DNA from 3 places in the Streptomyces sp. NPDC001339 genome. Region 1 is predicted to be linked to each of the others. Evidence: riboswitches for the same ligand, from Rfam matches in the RefSeq annotation. Region 1 holds a riboswitch; each other region holds the start of a gene.
What was found. A riboswitch is a leader RNA that binds a small molecule or an ion and turns the genes downstream of it on or off. The one in region 1 is predicted to bind thiamine pyrophosphate.

Region 1 (10,478 bases):
CCCGGCAGCGTCGCCCAGCCGCGCGGATTCGCCACGAAGACCTGCACGGCCTCGTCACCCATCTCGCGGGCGTACGGAATACCGGTCTTCGCCAGACCGCCGGCCACCGGCACATGGCCACCGACCGGATTACGGGCACGGGCACGCTGCTCGGCGCCCTTGGGGAGGGGAGATCTGCTCACCCTCCCAGGGTGCCAGGTGCCCGGACGGCGGCGGCCGGGGCATCCGGTGGTTCCCGTAGGGGGCGGTCGAACAGATCCCCTAAGGGATGCGAGGCCCCCCTGCGGGGCCACAACCGGGCAGGGGTGGGAGGTATTCCCGGAGCCTCGCAGCCCCGGAGCCCCGGAGCCCCGGAGCCCCGCAGTCCCGCAGTCCCGGAGTCCGCAGTCCCGCGATGCCGTGACGGCGTGACGGCGTGACGGCGTGACGGCGTGACGGCGGAGGCTAGAGAGCTCCCTTGAGCTTGATGGTGATCGTGCCGCCCTTCGGTGCCTGCCGGCCGGGCTCGACCGACTGCCAGTCGACCTCGTCCTGCGGGAAGAGCCACGGCTTCCGCACCTCGACCCGGAAGCCGAGCGCGGTCAGCTCCCGCTTCGCGTCCTCGGTGTGCTTGCCGGTGACGTCCGGGACGGTGACCATCTCCGGGCCCTTCGACAGCGTCAGTGTGACCGTCTCGCCCTTGCCGAGTCTGCCGTCCGCACCCGGGCTCTGCCGGGCCACGGTGTCCTTGTCCTGCGGTGCGAAGACCGGCTGGTCCGCGAACCGCACCTCGAAGCCGGCCGCGCGGAGCGTGGCCTCGGCGTCCGCGCGGGCGCTGCCGATGACACTCGGCACCTGGACCGCGGAACCCCGGCTCACCGTCAGTGCCACCGCCGTATCGGGCTGCCGCTTGCTGCCCGCCACCGGGTCCGTACGGATCACCGACCCCTTGGCGACCTCATCGCTGAACTCCCGGCTCACCGTGCCCGGCACCAGACCGCGGTCGCGCAGCCTGCGCTTGGCGTCCGCGAGCGGGGTGCCGGACAGGTCCGGGACGTCGACGATCTCCGGACCGCGGGAGATCACGATCGTCACCGTGCCCGTACCGCGGATCCGCTGACCGGTCCCCGGCTCGGTACGCATCACATGTCCGCGCTCCACGTTGGCGCTGAAGTCCCGCCCGAGCCTCACCTCCAGACCCGCGTCCCGCAGTGTCTTCGCGGCCTTGGCCTGCGGCATGTCCAGCACCGCCGGGACGGTCGTGAACTGCCCGGCGCTGACGTACCAGACACCCGTACCCACCCCGAGGACCAGCAGCACAGCGGCGATGACCGTGGCCAGCCGGTGCCGCTGCAGCAGCCCGCCGAGGGCCGCCCGGGAGGCCGGGGACGGCGGGGATCCCGGCTGCGGGCGCAGCCGGGTCGTCCGCTCCGCCGGCGGTACCTCCAGCACGCTGGTGCGGTTCAGCTCCGCCTCGTCCGTCCCGGGCAGCGGCAGCTGCCGCGGTATCACGTCAGTGGGCTCCGACCCGTCCCCGGCCGCCCCCGGGAGCTGCCCCCGGCCCGCCGCTCCCGTGGCACCGGAGCCGCCCGCGGACACCTCCCTGGCCTGCGGCGGTACCACGTCCAGCTGCTCGTCCGTGAGCTCCGCACGGGCCTCCCGCGCCGAGGACAGCAGCGCCACCGCGTCCTGCGCGCGCTGCTGCGGATCACGGGCGGTGGCCAGCGCGACCAGGGCGTCCAACTGGGGCGCGAGCCCGGGCACCAGCCCGGAGGGCGGCAGCACGTCCTCGTGCAGATGCTGGTAGAGCACCTGCGCCACCGAGCCGCCCGTATGTGGCTTGCTGCCGGTCAGCATCTCGTAGAGCACCACGCCACAGGCGTAGACGTCGACCCGGGCGTCCGCGGTGCCGTGCTCCAGCTGCTCGGGCGCCAGATACGAGACCGTCCCCAGGACGGAGCCGGTCGTCGCGGTGGTGTTCGTGTCCACCGCGCGCACCAGGCCGAAGTCGGCGACCTTGACCCGGCCGTCGTCGCCGATCAGGACGTTCTCCGGCTTCATGTCTCGGTGCACCAGCCCCGCGCGGTGCGCGGCGCCCAAAGCGGCCAGTATCGGCTCCAGGATGTCCAGCGCGACCCGCGGCCGCAGGGCGCCCCGCTCGCGCAGTACGTCGCGGAGCGTGCAGCCGGCGACGTACTCCATCGCCAGGTAGACGTACGTCCCGTCCGTGCCCTGGTCGAAGACGCCCACCACATTCGGGTGCGACAGCCGCGCGACCGACTTCGCCTCCCGGATGAAGCGCTCCACGAACGCCCCGTCCTTGGCGAGGTCCGGGTGCATCACCTTCAGCGCGAGCACACGGTCGAGACGGGTGTCCACGGCCCGGTAGACCGTGGCCATACCGCCCGCGGCGATGCGCGCCTGGACGCGGTACCGGCCGTCGAGCAGCTGGCCTACGAGGGGGTCTCGGAGCGTCGTATCCACGGAAGGGGAGTCTAGGGGAGTCTCTTCGTAGGTCGTCGGTGTGCCGTAGCGCCCGAGGTGGCACCGCCTGCGGAGGGCGGCCGGGCGTGAAGGCAGGCGCTAAAAGGCAGGCCTCTCGGGGTCGAGGTCCGCCACCCCCTCCGTCGGCGACGACGCCAGCGCGAAATGGCGGCGGGGGATCCGCCCCGCCCGGTGTGCCAGGCGGCCGGCCGTCACCGCGTGGCGCATCGCGGCGGCCATCAGTTCCGGTTCCTGCGCGCGGGTCACCGCGGACGCCAGCATCACCGCCGCGCAGCCGAGCTCCATGGCGAGGGCGGCGTCCGAGGCGGTGCCCGCGCCGGCGTCCAGGATGACCGGGACGCCGGCCCGTTCGGTGATCAGCTGGAAGTTGTGCGGATTACGGATGCCCAGGCCGGAGCCGATCGGTGAGCCCAGCGGCATGATCGCGGCGCAGCCCACGTCCTCCAGCTTGCGGGCCAGCACCGGATCGTCGTTCGTATAGGGCAGGACGGTGAAACCGTCGTCCACCAGGGTCTCGGCGGCGTCCAGCAGCTCGACCGGATCGGGCAGCAGGGTGTGCTCGTCGGCGACGACCTCCAGCTTGACCCAGTCCGTGCCGAGCGCCTCCCGGGCGAGCCGGGCGGTGAGCACCGCCTCGCCCGCCGTGAAGCAGCCCGCGGTGTTGGGCAGTACCTGGATCTTGTGCCGTTCCAGTACGGACAGCACCGAGCCCCGTACGGTCGGATCCAGCCGCCGCATGGCGACCGTCGTCAGCTCCGTGCCGGAGGCGATCAGCGCACGCTCCAGGACGTCGAGGCTGGGCGCGCCACCGGTTCCCATGATCAGACGGGAGCCGAAGACCGTGTCGGCGAGGGTGAGAGTGTCGGAGGCCGCCGAGGCCGCCGAGGCTGTGGAAGGCGCGGAGGCTGCGGAGGGCCCGGAGGGCGTGGAGGCCGTTCCCCGGGAGAGTGCCGTATCGGACATATCGGTGGATCAGCCTCCCTGGACCGCGGTCAGCACCTCGACGCGGTCGCCGTCGCCGAGTGGGGTGGCGGACCACCGGGTGCGCGGTACGACGACGTCGTTGACCGCCGCGGCCACCCCGGAGGGCGCCGTGGACAGGGTCGCGACGAGCCGGTCGAGGGTGAGCCCGCCGGGGATCTCCCGGGCCTCTCCGTTGACGGACACCGACAGGGCGGGGGCGGGGGAACTTCCCTGACTCATACGGACTGCTCCTCCAGGAAGCGGGGGCGCTCGGTCCCCGGAGCGGTGACGGGGGTTCCCCCGTGCGGTTCGGGTGTGGGGGACGTGGACGCGGGCGAGAAGCGCGCGGGGGTGAAGGGACGGGCCTCCTCGGGCAGGCTCCCGGTGGTCAGCACCTCGGCCATCACCTCACCGGTGACCGGCGTCAGCAGCACACCGTTGCGGAAGTGGCCGGTGGCCAGGTGGAGGCCGGGCAGTTCGGTCGGCCCGAGGAGCGGGGCGTTGTCGGGGGAGGCGGGGCGCAGCCCGGCGCAGCTCTCCACGAGCGGCAGCTCGGTGATGCCGGGGACCAGCTCATGGGCGTCCCGCAGCAGCTCGTAGACCCCGCCGGCGGTGACGGTGGTGTCCCAGCCCAGCTCCTCGCTGGTGGCCCCGACGACCAGTTCGCCGTTCTCCCTCGGCACCAGGTAGACGGGGTTGCCGCGGACGACGGCCCGTACGGTGCGCGACAGGAAGGCGGGGGAACCGGGAGGCACGTCCGGCAGCCGCAGCCGCAGCACCTGGCCCTTGACCGGCCGCACCGGTGGCAGCAGCTCCTCGGGTACCCCGGCCAGCCGGCCGCTGTGGCTCCCCGCGGCCAGTACGGTCTGCCCGGCCGGTACCCGCGTGCCGTCGGCGAGCCGGGCGCCCGAGGCGCGGCCGCCGTCGATCGTCAGCCGTTCGGCCGGGCTCCGGTGGAAGACCACCCCGGCCCGCTCACAGGCCGCCAGCAGGGCGCTCGCCAGCCGCCGCGGATCGGCCTGGTGGTCGCCGTCGACCCGCAGGCCGCCGCGTACGCCGGGGGCCAGCATCGGCTCCAGACGGCGGCACTCGCGGCCGGTGAGCCACTGCGAGTCCAGGACCGAGCGGACCTGGAGGGCGTGCAGTTCGCGCAGGTGGGCGCGGTCGTCGGCGTCCAGCGCGACGGCCAGGGTGCCGCATCGCCGGTAGCCGATCCGCTGCCCGCTCGCCTCCTCCAGCTCCTCGGCGAACCGGGGGTAGCGGCGTGCCGAGGCGAGGTTGAGGCCCAGCAGGGTCTGCTCGCCGTAGTGGAGCTCGGTGACCGCGGCCAGCATCCCGGCCGCGACATGGGTCGCGCCGCCCCCGGGCGCGGGGTCGGCCAGTGCGACGGTCAGTCCGCGGCCGGCCGCCCGCCAGGCGGTGACCAGGCCGATGAGGCCGCCCCCGATGACGAGCACATCGGGGTGCCCGGTAGCGGAGGGCGGGGGTGCGGCAGACGGTGTGACGGCAGGTACAGCAGGTACGGGTACAGGTTCAGGTACAGGTGGATGCATGGGCGTTCAGCCCCTCCCTTCGCCGGCATGACCCGGATCAGGTTCGTACGGTCGGAGGCCGGCCAGCCTCCCTCTCAGCCCGGTACGTCCGGGCTCCCGCGAGTGCGTGTGCCCGTCACCCTAGTACGGGGGTGCGAGGCGCCGTAAGGCGACGTACGGGTGCGCGTGCTGGCGCCCCGGCGTGCGGGGTACGGTTCCGCGCCCCGCACACGGAGAGTGACGGTGTGTCAGAGATCTCCTTGTGTGCCACGTGAGCGGCTCGGCGCACCGGCCTAGAGTGATCGGGTGAGCGAGCAGAGCAGCGAGCAACACAGCGACCAGAGCAGCGGGCAGGGCGGCGAGCGGAGCAGTGGGCGGAGCGTGTCCTCTCCGTCCCCGGACCAGCCGCCGCGGGTGGTGATCGTCGGCGCCGGAATCGCGGGTGTGCAGACCGCGGTCGCCCTGCGCGAACAGGGCTGGCGCGGTGCGATCACCCTGTTCGGCGACGAGCCCCACCAGCCCTACGACCGGCCCCCGCTGTCCAAGTCGGTGCTGCTGGGCAAGGCCGACGGCTCCGCGTTCGACGTGGACTTCGCAGGGCTCGGCATCGACCTCCGCCTCGGCTGCCGGGTGACCGCCCTGGTGCCGGACGACCACCGGGTCGAGACGACCGAGGGCCCGGTCCGCTACGACCACGCGGTGATCGCGACCGGCGCCGAACCGATCGCCCTGCCCGGCAGCGCGGGCCTGCCCGGCGTCCACCTGCTCCGCACCCTCGACGACGCCGAGCGGCTGCGGCCGGTGCTCGCCGCCCGGCGCCGCATCGTGGTCGTCGGGGCCGGCTGGATCGGCGCCGAGTTCGCCACCGCGGCACGCGAGACCGGCTGCGCGGTCACCGTCGTCGAGGCCGCCGACCGCCCGCTGGCCGGCGCGCTGCCCGCCGAGGTCGCCGACCGGATGACCTCCTGGTACGCGGACGCCGGAGCCGAGCTGCGCACCGGGGCCCGGGTCGCCTCCGTCACCACCGGGGCGGTCACCCTCGCGGACGGCACCACGCTGCCCGCCGACGCCGTGGTCGTCGGGATCGGCGCCCGGCCCGCCACCGCCTGGCTGGCCGGCTCCGGCGTGGAGCTCTCGCCCGAGGACGGCTCCGTGCTCGCCGACGAGCGGCTGCGCACCTCCGTGGCCGATGTCTACGCGGTCGGCGACTGCGCTTCCTTCCCGTCCGCCCGTTACGGCACCCGCCTGCTGGTCCACCACTGGGACAACGCCCTGCAGGGCCCCCGGGCAGTTGCCGAGAGCCTCACCCGGGGCGAGGCCGGGGGAGTGGTCTACGACCCGGTGCCGTACTTCTGGTCCGAGCAGTTCGGCCGGTTCGTGCAGTACGCGGGCCACCACGGTGACGCCGACGAACTCGTCCGGCGCGGCGACCCGGACACCGCCGCCTGGTCGGTGCTCTGGCTCCGAAGCGAAGGGGGCCTGCGCGAAGCGCAGTCGGATCGGGGTGGTGGCGGGCGACGGGCGGGCGGACGGTTGGTCGCGCTGCTGGCGGTGGGGCGGCCGCGGGACCTCGCCCAGGGCCGCAAGCTCATCGAGCGGGGCGCGCTCCTCGACCGGGAGCGGGCGGCGAACGCGGCCGTACCACTGAAGGCCGCCGTTCAGTAGACGTCAGGAGGCCGTCCGCAGGAGGCCGTTCAGCAGCCGTCCGGCGCGTCCGGTAGCCGCCTGGTAGCGGCGGGCGCGCCGCGGGGTGCCGTCACTCTCCGGGGTGCCCACCGCCCCTGATGGCGATGCCCGGCTACCGACTGTCAGTGCGAGGTGGCAGGCTTGTCCCGTGACCGAGATTGACGCAAAGATCGATGGACTCGTCCCCGCCTGGCTCACCCTCCCCGACATCGCCGAGAGGCTCGGCGTCGAGGTGACCCGCGTGCGGCAGCTGGTCAAGGAGGGCCAGCTCATCGCGGTGCGCCGCGGCGAGAACCGGGCGCTCCATGTGCCCGCCGATTTCATCAAGGACGACAAGGTGGTCAAGGGCCTCGTCGGTACCCTCACGCTCCTCAAGGACGACGGCTTCACCGACGAGGAGATGCTGGAGTGGCTGTTCACCGCGGATGAGACCCTGCCCGGGACCCCGGCGCAGGCGCTGCGCGAGAATCGCGGCACGGAGGTGAAGCGCCGGGCCCAGGCGCTCGCCGTGTGACCCGCCCGGTGCGGCGCACTCAGGACCGCGACCGCACCGCCACCCACGCTTGACCACATCCGAGGGGTGTACGGACCGGAAGGCCCGGTCCGTACACCCCCGACCTGGGGGGACTCCACCCGATGACCACCGCACGCCAGGCCCTGTCCGACGCCCGCCTCTACCTCTGCACGGACGCGCGAACGGCCCAGGGCGACCTCCCGGAGTTCCTGGACGCGGTGCTCTCCTCGGGCGTGGACATCGTCCAGCTGCGCGACAAGGGCATGGAGGCCGGCGAGGAGCTCAGGCACCTGGAAGTGTTCGCGGACGCCTGCCGCCGGCACGGCACCCTGCTCGCGGTGAACGACCGCGCGGACGTCGCCCACGCCATCGGCAGCGATGTGCTGCACCTCGGGCAGGGCGATCTGCCGGTCCCGGCCGCCCGCGCCCTCCTCGGCCCGGACGTCCTCATAGGCCGCTCCACCCACGCCGAGGCCGAGGTGGACGCCGCGATCGCCGCCACCGGAGTGGACTACTTCTGCACCGGCCCGTGCTGGCCCACGCCCACCAAACCGGGCCGTCACGCTCCCGGCCTCGACCTGGTCCGCTACGCCGCGAAGCGCGCTTCCGAACGCCCGTGGTTCGCCATCGGCGGTATCGACGCCGGCAATCTGGACGAGGTGCTGGAGGCCGGTGCCCGCCGCGTCGTGGTGGTCCGCGCCCTCACCGAAGCCGACGACCCGGGCGCCGCGGCCGCCGCCCTGTCCCGGCGCATCCGCACCTGGAACGCCTAGTAACGCCTAGTAATGCCTAGTACCGCACTGCGCCCGGTATTGCACCGAACCGTGCCGCACTGCATGGCCGTCTGCGCCAGCCGCACCGCATGGCCGTCTGCCCCTGAAGAGGGGTTTGGCCTGGTGACGGGCCCGTGTGCCGGGGGGTGTCCAATCCGTGGACGGGAAACGGACCAACCAGGCATTACGTCGAACACGGTTGGTGTGTGTCCGGCCGCTGGTTAACCTGCCGGTATGGCCCTAGGTACAGCTTCCACCAGGACTGATCGCGCGCACACGGTGCGCGAACTGCTCGCCTCAGGCAAGCAGTCCTACTCATTCGAGTTCGCCGCCCCGAAGACCGAGAAGGGTGAGCGGACCCTGTGGAACGCCATTCGCCGGATCGAGGCCGTCGCGCCGACCTTCGTCTCCGTGACGTACGGCGCCGGCGGCACCTCCCGTGACGGCACGGTACGCGCCACCGAGCGCATCGCCACCGACACCACCCTCACCCCGGTCGCCCATCTGACCGCGGTCAACCACTCCACAGCGGAACTGCGCAACATCATCGGCCAGTACGCCGACGCCGGGATCCGCAATATGCTCGCGCTGCGCGGCGACCCGCCCGGCGACCCCATGGGCGAATGGGTCAAACACCCCGAAGGCCTCGGCTACGCCGCCGACCTGGTCGAGCTGATCAAGGAGTCCGGTGACTTCTGCGTCGGGGTCGCCGCCTTCCCCGAGATGCACCCGCGCTCGACGGACTGGGACACCGATGTGGCCCACTTCGTCAACAAGTGCCGGGCCGGTGCGGACTTCGCGATCACCCAGATGTTCTTCTACCCGGAGGACTACTTCCGGCTGCGGGACCGGGTCCGGGCCGCGGGTTGCCCGACACCGATCATTCCGGAGATCATGCCGGTCACCAACGTGCGCCAGATCGAGCGGTTCGCGCAGCTCAGCAACGCCGCATTCCCGCCCGAGCTGGCCGAGCGGATCCTCGCCGTCAAGGACGATCCGGCGGCGGTACGCTCCATTGGTATCGAGTACGCCACAGAACTGTGTGCGCGTTTGATGGCCGAGGACGTTCCCGGGTTGCACTTCATTACCCTGAACCACTCCACGGCGACCCTGGAGATCTACAAGAATCTGGGCCTGCATCAGCGGTCCTGATCACGGTTGGCCGGCGAGCGGCGGAAGCGCGGAAGTAGGGGCGGATATGGGCTGGACGATCCTCTATATCGCGTTCGGCCTGGTCGCCCTGTGGCTGCTGGGGGAGGTACTGCTCCAGTACAAGGCCCGGCTGCGCTGGCGGCTGCTCGCCTTCACCGGGTTCCTCGGTGTGGTCGTCGGTGTCGTCATCGCCTCGGTGATCGTGATCGGGGTGGGCCTGATCGCCTTCGCCACCGGCCAGACCCTGGTGACGCTCTCCTTCAAGCGAGGCTTCACCACCGGCTGGGCCCTGGGCGGCAAACCCGGTGAGAGCCGGCGCCGCCGGGCCCGGCCGTCCGGCCCGCCCGCCGCCGAACCGACCCTCCGGGTGTCCGAGGTCGAGCCGGTAGCGGCCGGCGAAGCGCCCGCTGGCGCCTCCGGTCAGGGCCTCGACGGGGGCGGCCAGGACGCTTTCAGCCAAGACGCTTTCAGCCGGGATGCTTTCGGGCAGGAAGCTTTCAGCCGGGACGCTTTCGGGCAGGACACCGCCGGCCAGGACACCTTCGAGAGCACCGGAGGCTTCCGGAACGACGGCGGCTTCCGGAACGACGGCGGCTTCGGGAACGACGAGGGCGGTGGCTTCCGCGACCAGGGCATCTACGCCGGTCAGGGCGCCTACGGCCACCAGCCCGGCGACCAGCAGCCGGGCGGTGCCTACGGCGGCCAGGACCCGTACCAGGACCCGCAGGACCAGAGCGTCTTCGCCACCCAGGCCTTTCCCATGCCGCCCTACGACGCACTGTCCACCGCGAGCGGGACCGCCCCCGCGCGGGCCGACGCCACCGCCGTCTACGCCCCGGAGCCACTGCCCGACGAGACCGGCCAGTACGGCATATACAGCGCCGACGCCCGCAGCCCGCAGACCGGCTATCCGGGCCATGACGGCTACGGCAGCACCGCCGGCAGTACCGCGGACAGCACAGGCGTCGGCGTCGGCAGCGACGGTAACGGCTATGCCTACGGGGGGAGTTACGGCCGGGCCGCGGCCGGCCAGGACGCTTACGCCGACCCCTACGCGGCGTACGGCGACGGCCGGGACCAGCAGTCGGCCTGCGCCGACCCGTACACCGGCACCCAGCAGCACGCCGCGCCGTACGACGCCTACGCGCAGCAGGGCCCCTACGCCCAGCCGGATCCGTACGCCCAGCCGGACCCGTACGCGGACCCGTACGCCCAGGCGCCCTACGGAGCGCAGCCCTACGACATCCAGGGCGGGCCGCTCGGCCAGAGCCCGGGCCCGGGCCCGGGATACGGGGAGACGCCGCCCGGCGGGCCCTATGTCCCCCAGCAGCGCGATGGTGAACTCCCGCCCGAGCAGCCGCCCTACCCGCCGTA
Region 2 (10,478 bases), on a different contig from region 1:
CGGCCGTCGAGTCCCGCGCGGCCCGCGCCCGCACCACCGCCGCCCTGCGCCGCCTGGGCGCCTCCGCCTCGGTGCTCCGCGGAGCCGCGGCCCTGCGGGTGCTGTCCCTGGTGATCGTGATGGCTCCTCTGACCTGGACCGTGGCCGAGATGGCGACGCTTCCGCTGACGCGTTGAGCCGGCGCCGCGAGGAGCCCCCGTTCACGGCCGGAGGAGCCCCCGTTTCACGGCCGGAGGAGACTCCGCTCACAGTCGGAGGAGACTCCGCTCACGGCTGTACGAGTTGTTTGCCCGTCTGAGGCAACTCCCGTCCCGAAATGAGCGTCTGCCAGGCCAGGTAATGAACAGGTAATGCTGGCGACGGGCGAACGGAGCTCTTGGTGATCATCGGCCTTCTGACAGCTGTGGCGGCCTCGGCCTGCTACGGCACAGGTTCGGTCCTGCAGGCGGTGGGGTCGCGCAAGTCCGCCCGCCGGGAGGCGGCCAAGGCTTCCACCACCGGTGTCACCCAGCACGGCGGCCCCAGCCTCTCCTCCACCGCGAAAGCCGCCGTGACCTGGGAGTTCATGGTGGGCACGGTGCTGGACTTCATAGGCTTCGGGCTGGGCGCGTGGGCGGCCCGGCTGCTGCCGCTGTTCCTTTCCCAGACCGTGATCAGTGCCAACCTCGTGATCACCGCCGTCCTCAGCATCAAGCTGCTCGGGATCCGGCTCAGCCGGGCCGAGTGGGGCTCCATCGCCGTGGTCTGCTCGGCGCTGGTGCTGCTCGCCACGGCCGCCGGTCCGGAGGGCAGCGGCCACACCCCGATCGAAACGCACTGGTGGCTGCTCGTCGCGGCCGTCGTGCTCATGGGAGGCGGCACGCTGATCGTGCGCCTCATGGGGGCACGGGCCGCGATCCTGGCCGGTCTGCTCTCCGGTCTGGGCTTCGGCGCGCTCGGCGTCGGAGTCCGGGTGCTCAACGGCATCTCCCCGTTCGACCTGGGCACGCTGCTCCGCGATCCCGCCCTCTACGCGATTCTGGTCGCGGGCATCGGGGGCATGTACCTGCACACCGTCGCCCTGCAGATCGGTTCGGTGAACGGCGCCACGGCGGCGCTGGTGGTGGGCGAGACCGTGGTCCCCGGCATGCTCGGGGTGCTGTGGCTCGGTGACGCGTCCCGGCCGGGCTTCGCCTGGGTCGCGGTCCTGGGCTTCGTGGTGGCGGTGGCCGGGGCGGTCGCGGTCGCCTGGTTCGGCGAACCGGAGCCGGGGCCGGAGGCGGACGCATCACCCGAAGCGCCGGAGTCCGAAGCGCCCGAGTCCGGCGGGGCGCAGGCGACGGCCGCCCAGCCCCTGCACACGGGACGCTAGGGCCCTAGGCCTCCAGCACCACGACGTCCTCGGCGGTGAAGGCGATGCCCGTCCGCTCCCCCACCTCCGGGGCGTCCCGCAAAGCGCAGGCCGCTTCCAGCTGCGGCCCGCTGTCCGGCTGGAGCAGCAGGGTGACGTGCGTGCCACGGAAGGTGCGGGCCGTGACCGTACCGGGCAGGCCCTCGGCGGGGGGCGTGAGACGCACCCCGGCCGGCCGGACGAGCAGGCGGCACGACCCGTCCGGGGTGCCGCCCGGGACCGGTACCGTGCCCCAGGGAGTGGCGGCGGCCTCGCCCCGTACCGTCGCCTCGACGACATTGTCGAAGCCGAGGAAGCGGGCGACGAACTCGGTGGCCGGCCGTTGCCAGACCTCCAGCGGGGTGCCGGTCTGGGCGATCCGGCCGTCCTTCATCACCACGACCCGGTCGGCGAGCGCGAAGGCCTCGCCCTGGTCGTGGGTGACGGCGAGCACGGTCGTACCCAACTCCCGGAAGAGCCGCCGGAGTTCGACGACGAGCCGTTCCCGCAGGCCGCGGTCGAGCTGGCCGAGCGGTTCGTCCAGCATCAGCAGACGGGGGCGGGGGGCGAGGGCGCGGGCCAGGGCGACCCGCTGCTGTTCGCCGCCGGACAGGGAGGCCACGGCGCGGCGTTGGGCACCCGGCAGCCCGACGAGGTCCAGCAGCTCGGCGACCGTACGCGCCCGTTCGGCGCGCGAGGAGCGCCGCATCCGCAGCCCGAAGGCGACATTGCCCGCGACGTCGTGCTGCGGGAAGAGCTGGTGGTCCTGGAACATCAGGCCGACGCCGCGCCGGTGCGCGGGCACCGCCGACTGGTCCCGGCCCGCCAGCAACACCCGTCCGGCATCGGCCTGCTGGAGACCGGCCACCACTCTCAGCAGGGTGGACTTGCCGCTGCCGGACGGCCCCAGGACGCACACGATCTCCTGTGCGGCGACGTCCAGGTCCACCGCGTCCAGCGCGGGACGCCCGGACGTGCCGAAGCGGACGGTCACCCCGCCCAGCCGCAGCAGCTCCCGCGCGGTGGTGCCGTCCTGCGGCGTGGTGCCGGCCTGTGCCGCGGTGCCGGCCTGCGCGGCGGTGCCGTCTCGTGCCGTGGTGCCGTTCTGTGCCGTCATCTAGAACTCCCCGGAGTGGTGAGTACGGGCGCGCTCCAGAGCCAGCAGGGCGCCGGCGCACACCACCATCAAGAGGGTCGAAAGGGCCATCGCCTGGCCGTAGTTGAGCTCGCCGGCCCGCCCGAGCAGCCGTGCCACGGCCACGGGGAGTGTCGGACGGTCGGGCCGGGCGAGGAAGACCGTCGCGCCGAACTCGCCGAGCGAGACGGCGAAGGCGAAACCGGCCGCGATCAGCACGGCCCGGCGCACGATCGGCAGATCCACCTCGCGCCACACCCGCCACGGCGAGGCGCCGAGTACGGCGGCGGCCTCGCGCAGCCGCCCGTCGACGGCCCGCAGGACCGGCAGCATCGTCCGGACCACGAAGGGCACCCCCACCAGCGCCTGGGCGAGCGGGACCAGCCACCACGAGGCGCGCAGGTCCAGCGGCGGCTCGTCGAGGGTGATCAGGAAGCCGAAGCCGACGGTGACCGCGGAGACGCCGAGGGGCAGCATCAGCAGGGCGTCGAAGCCGCGGACGAGCCGGCCGGCCGCTCCCCCGTCCGGGCGGGTGCGGACGGTCAGCGCGGCGGCGGCCAGTCCGCCCACCACCAGCGCGATCGCGGTGGCGGCCGCCCCGTAGGCGAGGGAGTTCCCGACGGCGTCCAGGGGGGCGACGGCGAAGGTGCTGTCGGAGTTCGCGGCGGAGCCGAGTGAGGTGTAGAAGACCGCGCTGTGGCCGTCCGGGCCGGCGAACGACCGTTCCACGAGCACGGCCAGCGGCGCGATCAGCAGCAGGGCGATGACCAGGAGCGTCCCCCACAGCAGCGCCCACTGGCCGCGGCCGCGCGGCCGGTGCGCGGTCCGTGCGGCGTCGACCAGCCGCAGCGCGGATTCCCTGCGGCGCACGGTCCAGGCGTGCAGCGCCAGTACGCCCAGTACCGCCGCGAACTGGATCAGGGTGAGGACCGCGGCGGCCGGCAGGTCCAGGAAGTCCGCGGTCTGCCGGTAGATCTCCACCTCGAGTGTGGAGAAGGCGGGGCCGCCGAGGATCTGCACCACCCCGAAGGAGGTGAAGGTGAAGAGGAAGACCATCAGGGCGGCGGCGGCGACGGCCGGTCCCAGGGCGGGCAGGGTCACCCGCCGCCAGGCCGTGAACCATCCGGCGCCCAGCACCCGCGCGGCCTCTTCCTGCCGTGGGTCGAGCTGCGCCCACAGCCCGCCGACGGTGCGTACCACCACCGCGTAGTTGAAGAAGACGTGCGCCAGCAGGATCGCCCATACCGAGGTGTCCAGGCGCACGCCCCACAGGTCGTCGAGGAGTCCGCCCCGCCCGGCCAGCGCCAGGAAGGCGGAACCGACGACGACGGTCGGCAGCACGAACGGGACCGCCACGACCGCCCGCAGCAGCTGTTTGCCGGGGAAGTCGAAGCGGGCGAAGACATACGCGCCGGGCAGGGCGATCAGCAGGGTCAGCGCGGTCGAGGCGGCGGCCTGCCAGAAGGTGAACCACAGCACATGCGCGATGTCCGGGTCGCCGAGCACCGCCCCGAACCGGCCGAGCTGCCACTGCCCGCCGTCCTTGAGCCCCCGTCCGACGATCGCGCCGACCGGATAGCCGAAGAACAGCGCGAAGAACGCGAGCGGCACCGCCATCAGGCCGAGCCGCACCGCCGTGGTCCGCAGGGCCCCCCGGCGCCGGGGGGCGGCTACGTCCGTTGCTTCCGTTGCTTCCGTTGTTTCCGTCACTTCAGTACGAGCGAGGACCACTGCTTGATCCACCGTTCACGGTTCTTGGTGATCGTCTCGGGGGCCAGGGTCATCGGCTTGTCGATCGTCGCGCCGTACCTGGTGAACAGCTCCGGCACCTTGGCGTCCCGGCGTGCCGGGTTGACGAACATCTGGAGCGGCACGTCCTCCTGGAACCGCCGGCTCAGGAGGAAGTCCAGCAGCGCCTTGCCGCCCTTCTCGTTCTTCGCGCCCCGCAGGAGCCCGCCGAACTCGATCTGCCGGAAGCAGGTGCCGGTCGCGACGCCGACGGGGGACTCCTTGGGTGCGGGCTTCTTGCCGAGGACCTCGACGGGCGGGCTGGAGGCGTAGGAGACGACCAGGGGCTTGTCGCCCTTGCCCTTGCCGGCGGCGGAGCCCGAGAACCGCTCGTTGTAGGCCTGCTCCCAGCCGTCGACGACCTCGACGCCGTTGGCCCTGAGCTTCTTCCAGTAGTCCGGCCAGCCGTCGTTGCCATAGGCGGCGACGGTGGCGAGCTGGAAGGCGAGACCCGGTGAGGAGGTCGCGGCGTTCTCGGTGACGAGCAGCCCCTTGTACTGCGGCTTGAGGAGATCGTCGAAGCTCTTCGGCGGCGCGATGCCGTGCCGGGTGAAGTACTCGCGGTCGTAGTTGACGCAGATGTCGCCGTAGTCGAGGGGGGTGACGCGGTTCTGGTCCTGGTCGAGCCGCAGCGCTTCGGGGACGTCGTCCAGCCCCTTGGCTTTGTAGGGGGTGAACAGGCCGGCGCTCAGACCACGGGAGAGGAGGGTGTTGTCGATACCGAAGAGGACGTCGCCCTGCGGGTTCCCCTTGGTCAGGATCGCCTGGTTGACGGCCTTGCCGGCGTCGCCGCCCTTGAGGACCTTCACCTTGTAGCCGCTCTCCTTCTCGAAGGCGGCGAGGACGGACTTGGAGGCATTGAACGAGTCATGGCTGACGAGGGTGACGGTCTTGGCGTTCGTGCTCTCCCCGCCCGTGCCGCCGCATCCGGCGAGCGCGGTCATACCGACCGCGGCGGCGACGGCTGTCGCGGTGATCCTGCTGGTGGTGCTCACTGATGTCCTCCTGGCTGGCCAGGAAGAGACGCGGCCCCGCCTGGTGTCCGCGGCTCACGGCATCCGTACGCCCGGGGACGTACGGATACGGAGGGGACTCCGGGCAGGGCGCAACAGCATGAGTTGACGACCGAACTTCCTACCCGGAATGACCCGGGCGAGGTTCAAGGGTCTGCGGGCACCGTAGGGCTACGACGACTCTACGACGCTTCCGCACTCTCAGCGCTGTGGCGCTCCCCTGTCGGAATGTGCGTTTCGGAATGTGCGTGTGTTCGACCACACCGTACCAGCGGGTGGTCAGCGCTCCGAGGCGGCCAGCTGCCCGCAGGCGCCGTCGATCTCCTGACCACGGGTGTCACGGACGGTCACCGGCACCCCGTGCGCCTCGATGGCCCGCACGAACGCCCGCTCGTCCTCGGGGCGCGAGGCGGTCCACTTCGACCCCGGGGTGGGGTTCAGCGGAATGAGGTTCACATGGACGCGGTTGCCCTTGAGCAGCCGTCCCAGCAGGTCACCGCGCCACGCCTGGTCGTTGATGTCCCGGATCAGGGCGTACTCGACCGAGATGCGCCGCCCGGACTTCTCGGCGTACTCCCAGGCCGCGTCCAGTACCTCGCGCACTTTCCAGCGCGTGTTGACGGGCACGAGGGTGTCGCGCAGTTCGTCGTCCGGTGCGTGCAGCGAGACCGCGAGCCGGCACTTGAAGCCCTCGTCCGCGAACCGTCGCATCGCCGGGACGAGGCCGACCGTGGAGACCGTGATGCCCCGCTGGGACAGTCCCAGTCCGTCCGGTTCGGGGTCGGTGAGCCGCCGGATCGCGCCGACGACCCTGTTGTAGTTGGCGAGCGGCTCGCCCATCCCCATGAAGACGATGTTGGACAGCCGCGCCGGACCGCCCGGCACCTCGCCGTCGCGCAGCGCTCGCATCCCGTCGACGATCTGGTGGACGATCTCCGCGGTGGACAGGTTGCGGTCCAGCCCCGCCTGCCCTGTGGCGCAGAACGGGCAGTTCATACCGCAGCCGGCCTGCGAGGAGATGCACATGGTGACCCGGTCCGGGTAGCGCATCAGCACCGACTCGACGAGCGTGCCGTCGTGCAGCTTCCACAGGGTCTTGCGGGTGGTGTCGTCGTCGCACGAGATGTGGCGTACGACGCTCATCAGGTCCGGCAGCAGTTCGCTCGCCAGCTTTTCGCGCGCCGCCGCCGGGATGTCGGTCCACTGCGCCGGGTCGTGTGCGTAACGGGCGAAGTAGTGCTGCGAGAGCTGCTTGGCGCGGAACGGCTTCTCGCCGATCGCGGCCACCGCCTCGCGGCGTTCGGCGGGGCTGAGGTCGGCGAGGTGCCGAGGGGGCTTCTTGGCGCCGCGCGGGGCGACGAACGTCAGCACACCGGGTTCGGGCGGTGCCATGGGCGGAACTCCTCGTTGCGACGGGGGCGGATGATCTCCGCTGTCGCGGAGCCGGGGGCAGGGCGATGCCGGAACCCGGAGATCTCGCAGGTCAGGGCCGTCCGCGCGGTGGCGGGGCCGGAAAAGGGCCCGCTGCCGACGGCGACGGGCCCTTCCAGGGTACCTGGGGCCGTTCAGCCCGCCCCCACGAAGATCACAAACAACAGCCACACCACCGGGGCCGTCGGCAGCAGGGAATCCAGCCTGTCCATGATCCCGCCATGGCCGGGCAGCAGGGTGCCCATGTCCTTGATGCCCAGATCGCGCTTGATCATGGATTCGCCGAGATCGCCGAGGGTGGCGCTGGTCGCGACCGCGAGGCCGAGCAGCAGACCCTGCCACCACGCGCCATCGGTGATCAGGAACTCCATGCACGGCGCGCCGACGGCCATCGCGAAGAGCACCGCGCCGACGAGCCCCTCGCGGGTCTTGCCGGGGCTGATCCGCGGCGCGAGCTTGTGCTTGCCGAACCGCCAGCCGACCGCGTACGCGCCGGTGTCGCTGACGACCGTCAGCAGCAGGAACATGAACACCCGCCACGGCCCGTCGTCGGCGGCCAGCATCATCGCCACGAAGGTCGCCAGGAACGGCACGTAGAACGCCGAGAAGACGCCGGCGGTGACGTCCCGCAGATAGTTCTCCGGGGCCTCGGTCATCCGCCACACCAGGACGGCGAGTGCGGTGAGCGCCATCGCCACCCAGGCGCCCTCGGCGCCGCGTACATATCCGGCGATCACCATGGCGGTGCCGCCGACCGCGAGCGGCACCAGCGGAACCCGGATGTCCTTGCGCTCCGCCAGCCGCGAGGTCAGCTCCCACAGCCCGACGACGACGGCGATCGCGATCACGCCGATGAAGACGGGCTTGTAGACGAAGAGCGAGGCGAGGATGACCACGCCGAGCCCGACACCGACCCCTATCGCGGCCCGCAGATTGCGGCCCGCGCTCTTCTTCTGGGGCTTCGCTGCGTCCGCCGGACGGTCGGACCCGGGGAAAGAGGTGGGCATGGGCTCCTGCGGCTCTTCATCGCGGAACAGGGGGCCGCTCCGTCGAGCAGCCCCCCGGTCGTCCGGGCGGTCCCGGTCATCCCGGATGTCCCGATGTTCCCGGTCGTCGTCCTGGTGTCCGCCTGGCTCGGGCACGATGGGCATGGGCCGAGTCTGCGCCGCACCGCCCCAGTCGTGCACGGGACCCGCCGAGGCGGGCGGCGCCACCCCGCGAAGCGAGGAGGCCGGTCCATGGTCGGGCGGTCCCCATCGACCGGCACCGGCCGAGGCCCCCCAGGATGACTTGTTCATCAGACCTCGAGGAGCTCGGATTCCTTGTGCTTGAGCAGCTCGTCGACCTGCGCGACGTACTTCGCGGTGGTGTCGTCGAGCTCCTTCTCGGCCCGGCGGACCTCGTCCTCGCCGGACTCCTTGTCCTTGACGAGCTTGTCGAGGGCGTCCTTGGCCTTGCGGCGGATGCTGCGGATCGAGACCTTCGAGTCCTCGGCCTTGTTCTTGGCCACCTTGATGAACTCCCGGCGGCGCTCCTCGGTGAGCTCGGGGAAGTTCACGCGGATGATGCTGCCGTCGTTGCTCGGGTTGACGCCGAGGTCGGAGTCGCGGATCGCCTGCTCGATGTTGCGCAGCGCGCTCTTGTCGAACGGCGTCACCACGGCCATCCGCGGTTCCGGAACCGAGAACGATGCCAGCTGGTTGATCGGCGTCATCGCGCCGTAGTAGTCCGCCACGATCTTGTTGAACATCGCCGGGTGCGCACGTCCGGTGCGAATCGCGGCGAAGTCCTCCTTGGCGACCACGACGGCCTTCTCCATCTTCTCCTCGGCCTCGAGGAGGATCTCTTCGATCACCACTTGCTCCTGGTCTTTTCGGTAAGAAGCAGAGCCTCGCCCCTGCCGCGCGTGTACCTGCACGGTGTCCGACCGGCAGGCCGTTGTCCATCCCCTGCCGAGGTCATCCCCCGGCCGGGGCTGCCGCCCGTACGGGCCGATGCCCGTACGGAATCACGGCAGTTGGGGCCGTCAGGCCCGGGTGCTCTGATCGCTGACGAGCGTGCCGATCTTCTCACCCTTCACCGCACGCGCGATGTTGCCCTCGGCGAGCAGTTCGAAGACGAGGATCGGGAGCTTGTTGTCCCGGCACAGGGTGATGGCGGTGGCATCGGCGACCTTCAGGTCGCGGGTGATGACCTCGCCGTATTCGAGAGCGTCGAACTTGACCGCGTCCGGGTTCTTCTTGGGGTCGGAGTCGTAGACCCCGTCCACGCCGTTCTTGCCCATCAGCATGGCCTCGGCGTCGATCTCCAGGGCGCGCTGGGCGGCGGTGGTGTCGGTGGAGAAGTACGGCATGCCCATACCGGCCCCGAAGATGACGACCCGGCCCTTCTCCAGGTGGCGCACCGCGCGCAGCGGAATGTACGGCTCCGCGACCTGTCCCATGGTGATCGCCGTCTGGACGCGGGAGTCGATGCCCTCCTTCTCCAGGAAGTCCTGGAGGGCCAGACAGTTCATGACCGTACCGAGCATGCCCATGTAGTCGGACCGGGCACGGTCCATGCCGCGCTGCTGGAGCTCGGCGCCGCGGAAGAAGTTGCCGCCGCCGATCACGATGGCGATCTGGTAGCCGTCGCGCACCACGGCGGCGATCTCCCGCGCCATCGCGTGCACGACGTCGGGGTCGACGCCCAGTCCGCCGCCGCCGGCGAACGCCTCGCCCGACAGCTTCAGCAGGAAGCGCCGACCGCCGCCGGTACCGGCGTGGTCCGTGTGCGCGTCGTCACCGTGATTCATTGAGCTCTCCTCGTGCACATACGAAGAAGGCCATTGCCGTGGGTCTGGTCCAGATCCCTGTGCGGCAATGGCCTCCTCGTCACATCTGCGGCCGGCCGTTGAGCGGCCGACTGCGTACGACCCTAGCGGGGTCGTAGGTCATTCGCTGCCTTCGCGGCAGGCTCAGGCGCCGACGCGGATGCGCGAGAAGCGCTTCAGCGTGACACCGGCTTCGTCCAGAACCTTCTGGACGGTCTTCTTGTTGTCCTTGGCGAACGGCTGCGCCAGCAGCGTGTTCTCCTTGAGGAAGCCCTTGACCCGGCCCTCGATGATCTTCGGAAGGGCAGCCTCGGGCTTGCCCTCCTCCTTCGCGGTGGCCTCGGCGACCCGGCGCTCGTTCTCGAGGACGTCGGCCGGGACCTCGTCCTCGGACAGGAACTTCGGACCGAACGCGGCGATGTGCTGCGCGATGTCCTTCGCGACCTCGGCGTTCTCCTTGTCCAGCTCGACCAGGACGCCGACCTGCGGCGGAAGGTCGGGCATGGTGCGGTGCATGTACGCCGCGACGAAACCGTCGGCGAACTGCGCGAAGCGGTTCAGGACGATCTTCTCGCCGAGGGTGGCGTTGGCCTCGTCCACGTACGCCTGGACGGTCTTGCCGGCCTCGATCTCGGAGGCGAGCAGCGCCTCCAGGTCGGCGGGACGGGTCGCGGCGGTGTGCGCGGCCAGCGCGTTGGCGACGGCCTGGAACTTCTCGCCCTTGGCGACGAAGTCCGTCTCGCACTTCAGCTCGACGAGCACGCCGGCGGAGTTGTCGTCGGCGATGACGGAGACGACGGCACCGTTCTCGGCGGTGCGGCTCTCGCGCTTGGCGACGCCCTTCTGGCCCTTGATGCGCAGCAGCTCGACGGCCTTCTCGACGTTGCCCTCGGCCTCGTCCAGCGCCTTCTTGCAGTCCAGCATGCCGGC
Region 3 (10,478 bases), on a different contig from region 1:
TCGCGCCAGTGTCTCTGGCGCCAACGCCAGCTCCACCCTTTCTCTCCTTACGTCGCCATTGCCCAGGGCAATGTCCCGTGCGCGTCACAAAAAACGGCACATACCAGGATGGAACGACCGAGCTTGTGAACGCGTTCACATTCACAAGCAATTATCTCCCATGGCTTCGCAACCTTCGCTTCCGGGGGTGCGTGACTGCGGTCACGCACCTTTACACCACCCGTACAAAGACGCCGGAGGCCGTGGGCGGCGGACCCACGGCCTCGATACGGCAAAGCCTTGCCACGCTTTACACGCCCCGGCTTCACACGCCTTGCAGCGCCCCCAAGCGGCTACCTGGCCGGCAACGGCTTACAGCGCCTTGCGAAAGTCCTCCGCGGCCTGGAGGAACAGGTCCATCGCCGCGGTCTCGCCGATCGTCACCCGTACCCCGTCGCCGGGGAACGGCCGTACGACCACGCCGGCCCGCTCACAGGCCGCCGCGAAGTCGACCGTCCGGTCCCCCAGCCGCAGCCAGACGAAGTTCGCCTGCGTCTCGGGGACGGTCCAGCCCTGACCGCGCAGCGCCTCGACCACCCGAGCGCGCTCCCCCACCAGCGCATCGACCCGCTCCAGCAGCGCCGGCTCACTGCGCAGCGACGCCACCGCCGCCTCCTGCGCGAGCTGGCTCACTCCGAACGGCACCGCCGTCTTGCGCAGCGCCGCGGCCACCGGCGCGTGCGCCACCGCGAAGCCGACCCGCAGCCCAGCCAGGCCGTACGCCTTGGAGAAGGTGCGCAGCACACAGACATTGGGGCGGTCCCGGTACAGATCGATACCGTTCGGCACCTCAGGGTCACATATGAACTCGCGGTACGCCTCGTCCAGCACCACCAGGACATCGCCCGGCACCCGGTCCAGGAAGGACTCCAGCTCCGCACGGCGGACGACGGTGCCGGTCGGGTTGTTGGGGTTGCAGACGAAGATCAGCCGAGTCCGGTCGGTGACCGCGGCCAGCATCGCGTCCAGGTCGTGCACCTCATCGGAGGTCAGCGGGACCTGCACGGAAGCGGCGCCGGAGACCTGGGTGATGATCGGGTACGCCTCGAACGACCGCCAGGCGTAGATCACTTCGTCGCCCGGTCCGGCCGTCGACTGGACCAGCTGCTGGGCCACACCCACCGATCCGGTGCCGGTCGCCAGATGCTCCAGCGGCACCGAGAAGTGCTCCGACAGCTCCGCCATCAGGCCCGTACACGCCAGGTCCGGGTAGCGATTGAACTCACCGGCGGCGGTCACCGCGCTCTCCAGGACCCCGGGCAGCGGCGGATACGGGTTCTCGTTGGAGGACAGCTTGTAGGTGACGGCCTCACCGGCGGGCGCCGGCTTGCCCGGCTTGTAGGTGGGAATGCCGTCCAGCGCAGCACGCAGCTTCGGGGTCTTCTCGCTCACCGCTGGTCCTCCTCGAACCGTCCCGCTCATCTCCAATACTGCACACCTTATGAGGATTCCCCCGTCCGACGGCAGCCCCAGTCGTCGCCGGTGCGGGCGCCGCACCCCACCCGCGCCCGGCCGCCCACCGCCCGGGCGGCGCTGCGCACGGCCTCCGGAGCGCGCCCCCCGGATGAGTGCGCGCCGGTGGCTCGCGCCGTGGCGCGCATCCCTCGTCAAGGTGACTTGAGACCTCTTTGAGACCTGAACCTGTCGGCAGGCAGAGGCGGCGAATATCCCCCTGAACTATCCACGCGATCACCAACTTTATTGACTTCACAGGCAATTGACGCATGATCACCTTGCAGAAACGTGCCTTCCTACAGCCGTCGGCCGAGCCCCGCGAATGGCCGTATTGAGCCCTACTATCGGCTCGCCATGACAGCAGCAGGGAAGCATCAGGTGAGCCGGTCGACCGGTCGCCGACTGGGACGGGCGGGCATCCGGGACGTGGCCGCCGCAGCCGGTGTGTCGATCACGACCGTCTCCGACGCGCTCAACGGCAAGGGCCGGCTTCCGGATGCCACCCGTAGCCATGTCCGCGAGGTGGCCGACCGGCTGGGCTACCGCCCGTCCGCGGCCGCCCGCACGCTCCGTACCGGCAAGTCGGGGCTCCTCGGCCTGACCGTGACCACGTACGGGGATGAACCTTTCACCTTCACCGAGTTCGCGTACTTCGCCGAGATGGCCAGAGCCGCCACCTCCGCCGCGCTGGCCCGCGGGTACGCCCTGGTCATCCTCCCCGCGACCTCCCGCCACGACGTGTGGTCCAACGTCGCGCTGGACGGCACCGTCGTGATCGATCCCGCGGACGGCGACCCCGTCGTCACCGAACTCGTCCGGCACGGCATCCCCGTCGTCTCCGACGGCCGCCCCGGAGGCACCCTGCCGGTCACCGGCTGGGTCGACAACGACCACGAGGCCGCCGTCCTCGGCCTGCTGGACCACCTCGCCGACGCCGGCGCCCGCCGTATCGGCCTGCTCACGGGCACCACCACCGACACCTACACCCGGCTGTCGACCACCGCCTATCTGCGCTGGTGCGAGCGGGTCGGCCAGGACCCGGTGTACGAGTCCTACCCGGCACATGACCCGTGCGCGGGCGCCGTCGCCGCCGACCGGCTGCTGGCCCGCCCGGACCGGCCGGACGCCGTCTACGGGCTCTTCGACCCCAACGGCACCGATCTGCTCGCCGCCGCCCGGCGCTACGGCCTGCGGGTACCGGAGGACCTGCTGCTGGTCTGCTGCAGCGAGTCCACGGTCTACGCGAACACCGAGCCATCCATCACCACCCTGTCGCTCAAGCCGCGCCGTATCGGCACCGCCGTCGTCCAGATCCTCATCGACGCCATCGAGGGGCTCGACAACGGGCGGCCCGTCGAACAGGTGATACCGACCGATCTGATCGTGCGGACCTCATCCCAGCGGCGCTCCCCCAGGACGACCGTCAGCCCGCCGCGGGGACCCGCCGGCGACTGAGCTTGCCGTCACACCCACGGACGTCACCCACGGACGTCACCTACGGACGGGCGTACCGGCCGACGCCGGGCGCCCCCCGTCTGCCGGGAAAAAACAGGGTGATCCCGGGAGAAAACAGCCGCGAATGCCGGGCCCCGCCGTATTGATCACCCCCGGGTGCGTCACAACCCGCGACCGGCATTCCTATGATGGGCGGACGACACCGCGGACCGCCGTCGACCAGGCACGGGTCCGAGAGGTGCACGGCGGCGCGACGGTGGAGGGGTCGATGACTCAGGGGGCCAGTCAGGGACCCATGGTGTGGACCATGGCGGGACAGACTCCGGAGTCCGCTCCGCTGCCCGGAACGCCCGCCGGCACATCCGGCGGTTCTCCCATCCCGCCCGTCGGCCCTCCGCTCCACGCGCCCGCCGAGCCCCCGCCCGCGCCGCCCATGTTCCCCCAGCTCTCCACTCGGTCCGAGCAGGGCGTCCCGCAAGCACCGGCCGAGGACTACACCCCGACCGCTCGTGACCTCCCCGTCGTCGACCCGGACCGTACGGACACCCTCATCGACCGCCCGGCCGTCGTCCCGGCCCCCGAAGCGGAACCCGACTCGCACGCGGCCGACGGACCGGGCCCGCTGTACGTCGTCGGCGATGTGCACGGCTACCACGACGAGCTGCGGGAGGCACTTGCCGCCGAGGGCCTGATCGACGCCGACGGCAACTGGGCGGCGGGCAACACCCGGCTCTGGTTCCTCGGCGACTTCACCGACCGCGGCCCGGACGGTATCGGCGTGATCGACCTGGTCATGCAGCTGTCCGCGCAGGCCGCGGCGGCCGGCGGCTACTGCAAGGCCCTGATGGGCAACCACGAGCTGCTGCTGCTGGGCGCCAAGCGGTTCGGCGACACCCCGGTCCAGTCCGGTGCCGGTACCGCCTCCTTCCAGGCCGCCTGGCTCCTCAACGGCGGCCAGAAGAACGACATGGACCGTCTGGAGGACCACCACCTCCAGTGGATGGCTCGGCTGGACGCCGTGATGGAGGAGGACGGGCATCTGCTCGTGCACTCCGACACGACCGCCTACCTCGACTACGGCGATTCCATCGAGGCCGTCAACGACACCGTGCACGAGGTCCTCACCCGCAGTGATGCCGACGAAGTCTGGGATCTCTTCCGCAAGTTCACCAAGCGTTTCGCCTTCCGTAACGAGGCCTCCGGCGCCCAGGCCGTCCGCGAGCTCCTGGACACATACGGCGGCGACCGCGTCGTCCATGGCCACAGCCCGATCCCGTATCTGCTGGGCGAGGTCGGCACGGAGGACGACGAGAGCGATGGCATCACGGTCGACGGTCCGCATGTCTACGCCGATGGTCTGGCCATCGCCATGGACGGCGGCATCACCATGGCCGGAAAGCTGCTGGTCGTTCAACTGCCCGTACCCGACTGAGCGTTCCGGGGACGGGTGTGGAGGCAGGCCGGCGGGTGGCCGGTCAGGTCGGAAACGGGAGGCGGCACGGGCGGAATCCGGTCGCGGCAGTACTCAATTTCCGCAAACTCTCTGTCACCCCATGCCGGAGGCGCTCTACCATCTGTCTATCCGTAGCAGGCTCTCCTCCGTTTCCGCCCACCGCCCGGCCCATGCCGGCCGTACGGCTCTACGGAGCATCGGGGGATGCACATGAACAGCGCTCCGCACCTGCTGAACGAGGACCGCGCGGAGTTCGCGCGGCTCCTTGATGAGGCGCTGCGTACCGCCGCACACCGCCCGGACGACCCCGGCGCCATCGCCGGAAAGCACCTCACCACCGAGCAGTTGCGCACGATGGCGCTCAACGCGACCACCGCCATCGCCGCCTGCGCCACGGCCGAATACCAGCGCTTCGTACAGCTGCGCGCCGCGTCGCGCGCGCCGGTGTCCGGGCCGTCCGGCACCGGCGCGCACGGCCCGGCACCGGACGAGGGGGCCGGCGAAGGACAGGGTCCGGCCACCGGACCCCCCGTGGCCGAGGCGGAGAACACCGGTGCCGGACTGGCTGCGATGGTCGGCGTCCTCGCCCCGGTCCTCGCCGGTATCGCCGCCGTGCTCTTTCTCCTCATCGGCTACGTCCTGCGCGTGATCAGCCCCGATGGCTCCCTGGCACAGTCGCTGATCAGCGTGGGCTGGACCTTCGCGGCTTTCGCCGCCGCCGGGGCACTCGTCGCGATGGGCGGCGTGCTCGTCACGGCGCTGCGCAACGGCTCGTCCGCGCAGAGCGCCGGAGCCGATGAGCGGGGCGAGGCGCTGGACGCCGCCCGCGAGGCCTGGCGGCACGCCCTCCTGGAACGGGGTCTGCTGCCCTTCCTCCGGGAGGCCCTGGCCGAGCCGGACGGCAACCGGCCCTCCGGTTCGGACGACGACCCCGTCCGCTACGTCCCGCGCCGCACCACGGCCCCCGAGAGCCGCATCCCCACCCTCGGCTACACCCGTCCCGAATTCACCAGTCCCGACCGCGGCTCATCGGCCTCCCGCCCGCACTACTCCAGCCCCGACTTCACCAGCCCGGACCACGGCGGGACGGACCACACCCCGGAATAGCCGCCCCGGGGAGGCCGTGCCGCAATGGCGGTCGGGCGAACCACTCGTCAGGCGAGGACGTCGCCGCGCCCCGGTTCGCGGTCGACCACGGAGACCTCGATCCTGCAAAGATGAGACCTGCTGAAAGCCTCACCGAGCAGTCCGCCGGTCACCAGTCCACCGAGGATGGGAGTATCGCCGCTCTGCTGCTGGGGGCCGCCGCCGGGGCACTCGGAGACATCGCCCGTATGACGGGGCGCGCTCTTCTTGGGTTCCGGGCGGGGCGGGTCCGCGGCCCATGCGCTGGTGGTCACGCAGCCGACCGCCAGCACGGCCGTGAGCACCGCCGCAGCATGTTTCTTCGTCAGCATCATCTCTACCTTTCCCGGTCGGGACAGCACGAACAGGGCGGTTCCGCACCGCCGACGGCTCTGTACCGCCGCCGGAAGGTCTTCCACCGCGCCGCCCGCGGAGACCGCGCCGGTCCCGGATTCCGCCCTTTCGGCCCATGACGAGGCGCCCTCGCTCTCCCCTCGCCGGAGCCCTCCATGCTCGCGGCGGACGACCGGAGCGGCGTCGCCGTCCGGCATCCGGCATCCGGCATCCGGCATCCGGCATCCGCTCAGGGTGACGTACCGGCCCGTGCCTCCACCGTGAGGTCGCGGGCCAGTACGTTCGCCGGGCTCAGTTCGCCAGCGGCAGGTACACCCGGTTGCCCGAGGCCGCGAACTCCTTGGACTTCTGGAGCATGCCGTCAGCGATCTCCTCGTCCGTGGCGCCGGACTCGTCACCGCCGAACTGCTCTGTGATGCTTCTGCTGATCTTCATCGAGCAGAACTTCGGACCGCACATCGAGCAGAAGTGGGCCGTCTTCGCCGGCTCCGCGGGGAGCGTCTCGTCGTGAAAGGCCCGAGCCGTGTCCGGGTCCAGGGCCAGGTTGAACTGGTCTTCCCAGCGGAACTCGAAGCGGGCGTCGGAGAGGGCGTCGTCCCATTCCTGGGCGCCGGCGTGGCCCTTGGCCAGGTCCGCCGCATGGGCCGCGATCTTGTAGGTGATGACGCCGGTCTTGACGTCGTCGCGGTCCGGGAGGCCCAGGTGCTCCTTGGGCGTGACGTAGCAGAGCATCGCCGTGCCCCACCAGGCGATCATCGCCGCGCCGATACCGGAGGTGATGTGGTCGTAGGCGGGCGCGATGTCGGTGGTCAGCGGGCCGAGCGTATAGAACGGGGCCTCTTCGCAGATCTCCTGCTGGAGGTCGATGTTTTCTTTGATCTTGTGCATCGGGACATGGCCCGGACCCTCGATCATGGTCTGTACACCGTGCCGCTTGGCGATGGTGTTCAGCTCGCCGAGCGTCTTCAACTCCGCGAACTGCGCCTCGTCGTTGGCGTCCGCGATGGAGCCGGGGCGCAGGCCGTCACCGAGCGAGTAGGTGACGTCGTACGCGGCGAGGATCTCGCAGAGCTCCTCGAAGTGGGTGTAGAGGAAAGACTCCTTGTGGTGCGCCAGGCACCAGGCAGCCATGATCGAGCCACCGCGGGAGACGATGCCGGTCTTGCGGCGGGCGGTCAGCGGTACGTACCGCAGGAGCACACCGGCGTGCACCGTCATGTAGTCGACGCCCTGTTCGGCCTGCTCGATGACGGTGTCCTTGTAGATCTCCCAGGTCAGCTCCTCGGCCTTGCCGTCGACCTTCTCCAGCGCCTGGTAGAGGGGGACGGTACCGATCGGGACGGGGGAGTTGCGCAGCACCCACTCGCGGGTGGTGTGGATGTTGCGGCCCGTGGAGAGGTCCATGACCGTGTCGGCGCCCCAGCGCGTCGCCCACGTCATCTTCTCCACCTCCTCCTCGATGGAGGAAGTGACCGCCGAATTCCCGATGTTGGCGTTCACTTTCACCAGGAAGTTCTTGCCGATGATCATCGGCTCGATCTCCGGGTGGTTGACGTTGGCCGGCAGCACCGCACGCCCGGCCGCGATCTCCTCGCGGACGAACTCCGGCGTGACGTTCTCGCGGAGTGCGACGTACTCCATCTCCGCAGTGATCTCGCCGCGCCGCGCATAGGCGAGCTGCGTGACCACAGCGCCGTCACGGCTGCGGCGCGGCTGGCGGGGGCGGCCGGGGAAGACCGCGTCGAGGTTCTTGAGCCCGCCGCGCGGTGAGGTGTGCTTGAGGCCGTCATCCTCCGGCCGCATGGGGCGGCCCGGGTACTCCTCGGTGTCGCCGCGGGCGATGATCCAGTTCTCCCTCAGCGGCGCGAGGCCACGCCGGACATCGGTTTCGATGGCGGGGTCGGTGTACGGCCCGGACGTGTCGTAGAGCGTCACGTCCTTGCCGTTGGTGAGGTGCACCCGCCGGACCGGGACCCTGAGATCCGGCCGCGATCCGGAGACATAGCCCTTGTGCCAGCCGATCCGCGGCTCGTTGCTGTCGCCGGCACCGTTGTCGTGTGTGGGCGTGCGTGCATCCTGCAGAGTCATAAAGACCCAACTCCCTACGCCGGCATTACCCGGTAACAGGTTCGGCGGTCGACGCAGCGGCTCCCATCCGTCGACGTTTCACGTGAAACATCGCTGGGATGGCGGTCAGCGCCCTCTCAGCCCGGTGCTCCGAGCTCCCGCGATTGCAAAGGTGCCACCACGGTAGCGGCCGCTGCGGCGGGGTGAACAGGGGGCCCCATGAAGTCTTGCGATGATCTCGCCGTGAGCCCTCACGAGTCGCACCACCACTCCGTCCCGCATTCCCACACACACGGGCACGGCCCGGCCACCCCTGTTTCCCGGCATCTGCGCAAGGTCATCGCGGCGGTGCTGATCCCGTTCGCGGCCGCGGTGGCGGTCGGACTGGTCGTGCTCTGGCCGGGCGGTGCACCGCCGCACAAACCGTCCGGCGTCGGCTTCGACCAACCGACGGAGCAGGCCAGGGTCGTCAAGGTGGTGGAGGTGAACTGCGCGGACGTCCACGCACAGCAGCCGTCCGAGCCGTCAGCGCCGCCCGGGCAGCACCCACCTGCCGGGCGAGCAGCCGAGGGCAAGCCCTGCCAGCAGGCGACGATCAAGGTCACCACGGGAGAGAACGCCGGACGGACCTTCCAGACGGTGGTGACGCCGGACGCCCTGCGGCGCTATACGACCGGGCAGGAGGTGGTGGTGGCGTACTCGCCCAAAGCGCCGAAGGAGCTGCAGTACTCGGTCACCGATGTCGACCGGACCCTTCCGATGTGGGTGCTGGCGGCGATCTTCGCTCTCGCGGTCGTGATCGTCGGCCGGCTGCGCGGAGTGCTCGCACTGGTGGCGCTGGCGGCCAGCTTCCTCGTGCTGACGCTGTTCATCCTCCCGGCGATCCTGCAGGGCTCCAATCCGCTGCTGGTGGCGGTCGTCGGGGGCAGCGCGATCATGCTGATCGCGCTGTACATGTGCCATGGGCTGACGGCCCGTACGTCGGTGGCGGTGCTCGGCACCCTGGCCTCGCTGCTGCTGATCGGGCTGCTCGGCTCGGTGTTCATCAACTGGGCACTGCTGACCGGCGAAACGGACGACACGACCAGCCTGGTACACGGCCTGTACCCGAACCTCGAGATCCGCGGCCTGCTGCTGGCGGGGATCATCATCGGGTCACTGGGCGTGCTCGACGATGTGACGGTGACCCAGACCGCCGCGGTGTGGGAGCTGATGGAGGCGGATCCGTCGGCCGGGCGGCGGGCGCTGTACGGAGCGGCGATGCGGATCGGCCGGGACCATATCGCGTCCGTGGTCAATACCCTTGTCCTGGCCTATGCGGGGGCCGCGCTGCCGTTGCTTTTGCTGTTCTCGATCGCACAGAGCAGCGTCGGTACCGTCGCCTCGAGTGAGGTGGTCGCGGAGGAGATCGTCCGCACGCTCGTGGGCAGCATCGGCCTGGTCGCCTCCGTCCCCCTGACGACGCTGCTGGCGACCCTGGTCGTCTCGGCGGACCGCAAGCGGCTTGGCGCGCCGGACGCGTCGGGAGGTACGGGAGCGGGGCCGGAGGCGAGAGCGGCGGGTGGCCGGTCGCGGCGGCGGGGCGGGCGCGGCCGACGGCGCAAGAGGTGAGGCGTACGGACCCCACAGCAGACGGCGGAAGTACCCGGGTACGGGGCATGACGGGCGTACCCGGGTAGGTCAAGCACGACCGGCGCACCCGGGGCGGCCCAAGAGGGAGCGGTGCGGCAGGAGGCGGGGTCAGCCGGCGGGGTCAGCCGGCGGGGTCAGCCGGCGGGTGCCTCTGTGAGGATCCGGTCGAGGACGGCCTCGAGCATGTCGCAGACCTCCTCCTTGCCCAGCGGTACGAGCCGGTCCGTGCGGTCCAGGAACGCCACCAGCGGCGCCGCGCTGACCCGGAACAGGGCGCGCTCGATGCCCACTTGAAGGCTGATGAGGACATCGCTGAGGTGCTCGGGGGAGGCCGGTTCGACGCGCACATCGCCCTCACCAGACGGCCGACTCAGCCCGTCGAGGAGCAGCTCACGTCCGAACGCCCAGGTCACTGGCGCATCGCCGGGCAGATCGAAGGTGAGCCGGACCGCGTACGGATCGGCGCTGTCGAAGTCCAGCTGCACCGGAATCCGGAACGCGAGCTCATCCGAGACGACGAAGCTCATGATCACTTCTGCCTGAACTGTGTCGGTCATCTACTACTGCCCCGCACTCGATCGGAGATGGCCGGGAAACATCCCCCATAGCCCTGTGGACGCCATCGTCTGCCACAGGCAGAAAGATCACAAGGAGTGAGTTTTCAGATACTGATAGAGAAGCCGAGCGTCGTTAGTATCACCTCCGTCATTTTGCGTAGTCACTCCGTAACGGATCGCAATCGGTGCAGTTCATGGGCGCGAAGGGGTACCGTCGACGTCGCGGCCGCCGCCCCGACCTGGAGGGGGACCGCCGAACACGCCGTTCCCCAGGGCATATTCCTGATACTCGACGGCCACCTGACCGCGACGGACCGTATCCACGCGGTGCAGCAGATCCC

Region 2: linked by a shared signal. The riboswitch ahead of ACFY12_RS00435 (thiamine ABC transporter substrate binding subunit) and the one ahead of thiO (glycine oxidase ThiO) in region 1 are both predicted to bind thiamine pyrophosphate.
Region 3: linked by a shared signal. The riboswitch ahead of thiC (phosphomethylpyrimidine synthase ThiC) and the one ahead of thiO (glycine oxidase ThiO) in region 1 are both predicted to bind thiamine pyrophosphate.

The regions. Positions count from the first base shown of each region.
Region 1 is NZ_JBIAWT010000007.1:319,203-329,680, forward strand. It holds gene ACFY12_RS22325 (deoxyribonuclease IV) at 1-182, opposite strand, end outside; gene pknB (Stk1 family PASTA domain-containing Ser/Thr kinase) at 445-2,463, opposite strand; gene ACFY12_RS22335 (thiazole synthase) at 2,563-3,447, opposite strand; gene thiS (sulfur carrier protein ThiS) at 3,457-3,687, opposite strand; gene thiO (glycine oxidase ThiO) at 3,684-4,904, opposite strand; TPP riboswitch at 4,998-5,110, opposite strand; gene ACFY12_RS22350 (NAD(P)/FAD-dependent oxidoreductase) at 5,394-6,644, shown strand; gene ACFY12_RS22355 (Rv2175c family DNA-binding protein) at 6,814-7,179, shown strand; gene thiE (thiamine phosphate synthase) at 7,302-7,952, shown strand; gene metF (methylenetetrahydrofolate reductase [NAD(P)H]) at 8,187-9,104, shown strand; gene ACFY12_RS22370 (hypothetical protein) at 9,151-10,478, shown strand, end outside.
Region 2 is NZ_JBIAWT010000001.1:105,025-115,502, forward strand. It holds gene ACFY12_RS00415 (hypothetical protein) at 1-176, shown strand, start outside; gene ACFY12_RS00420 (hypothetical protein) at 380-1,351, shown strand; gene ACFY12_RS00425 (ABC transporter ATP-binding protein) at 1,356-2,486, opposite strand; gene ACFY12_RS00430 (ABC transporter permease) at 2,487-4,136, opposite strand; gene ACFY12_RS00435 (thiamine ABC transporter substrate binding subunit) at 4,211-5,287, opposite strand; TPP riboswitch at 5,406-5,537, opposite strand; gene rlmN (23S rRNA (adenine(2503)-C(2))-methyltransferase RlmN) at 5,585-6,697, opposite strand; gene ACFY12_RS00445 (phosphatidate cytidylyltransferase) at 6,871-8,034, opposite strand; gene frr (ribosome recycling factor) at 8,034-8,591, opposite strand; gene pyrH (UMP kinase) at 8,763-9,530, opposite strand; gene tsf (translation elongation factor Ts) at 9,693-10,478, opposite strand, start outside.
Region 3 is NZ_JBIAWT010000004.1:501,060-511,537, reverse strand. It holds gene ACFY12_RS14490 (cytochrome ubiquinol oxidase subunit I) at 1-36, opposite strand, end outside; gene hisC (histidinol-phosphate transaminase) at 352-1,431, opposite strand; gene ACFY12_RS14480 (LacI family DNA-binding transcriptional regulator) at 1,849-2,949, shown strand; gene ACFY12_RS14475 (metallophosphoesterase) at 3,257-4,381, shown strand; gene ACFY12_RS14470 (hypothetical protein) at 4,607-5,509, shown strand; gene ACFY12_RS14465 (hypothetical protein) at 5,557-6,099, opposite strand; gene thiC (phosphomethylpyrimidine synthase ThiC) at 6,173-7,969, opposite strand; TPP riboswitch at 7,964-8,120, opposite strand; gene ACFY12_RS14455 (YibE/F family protein) at 8,168-9,559, shown strand; gene ACFY12_RS14450 (SsgA family sporulation/cell division regulator) at 9,715-10,137, opposite strand.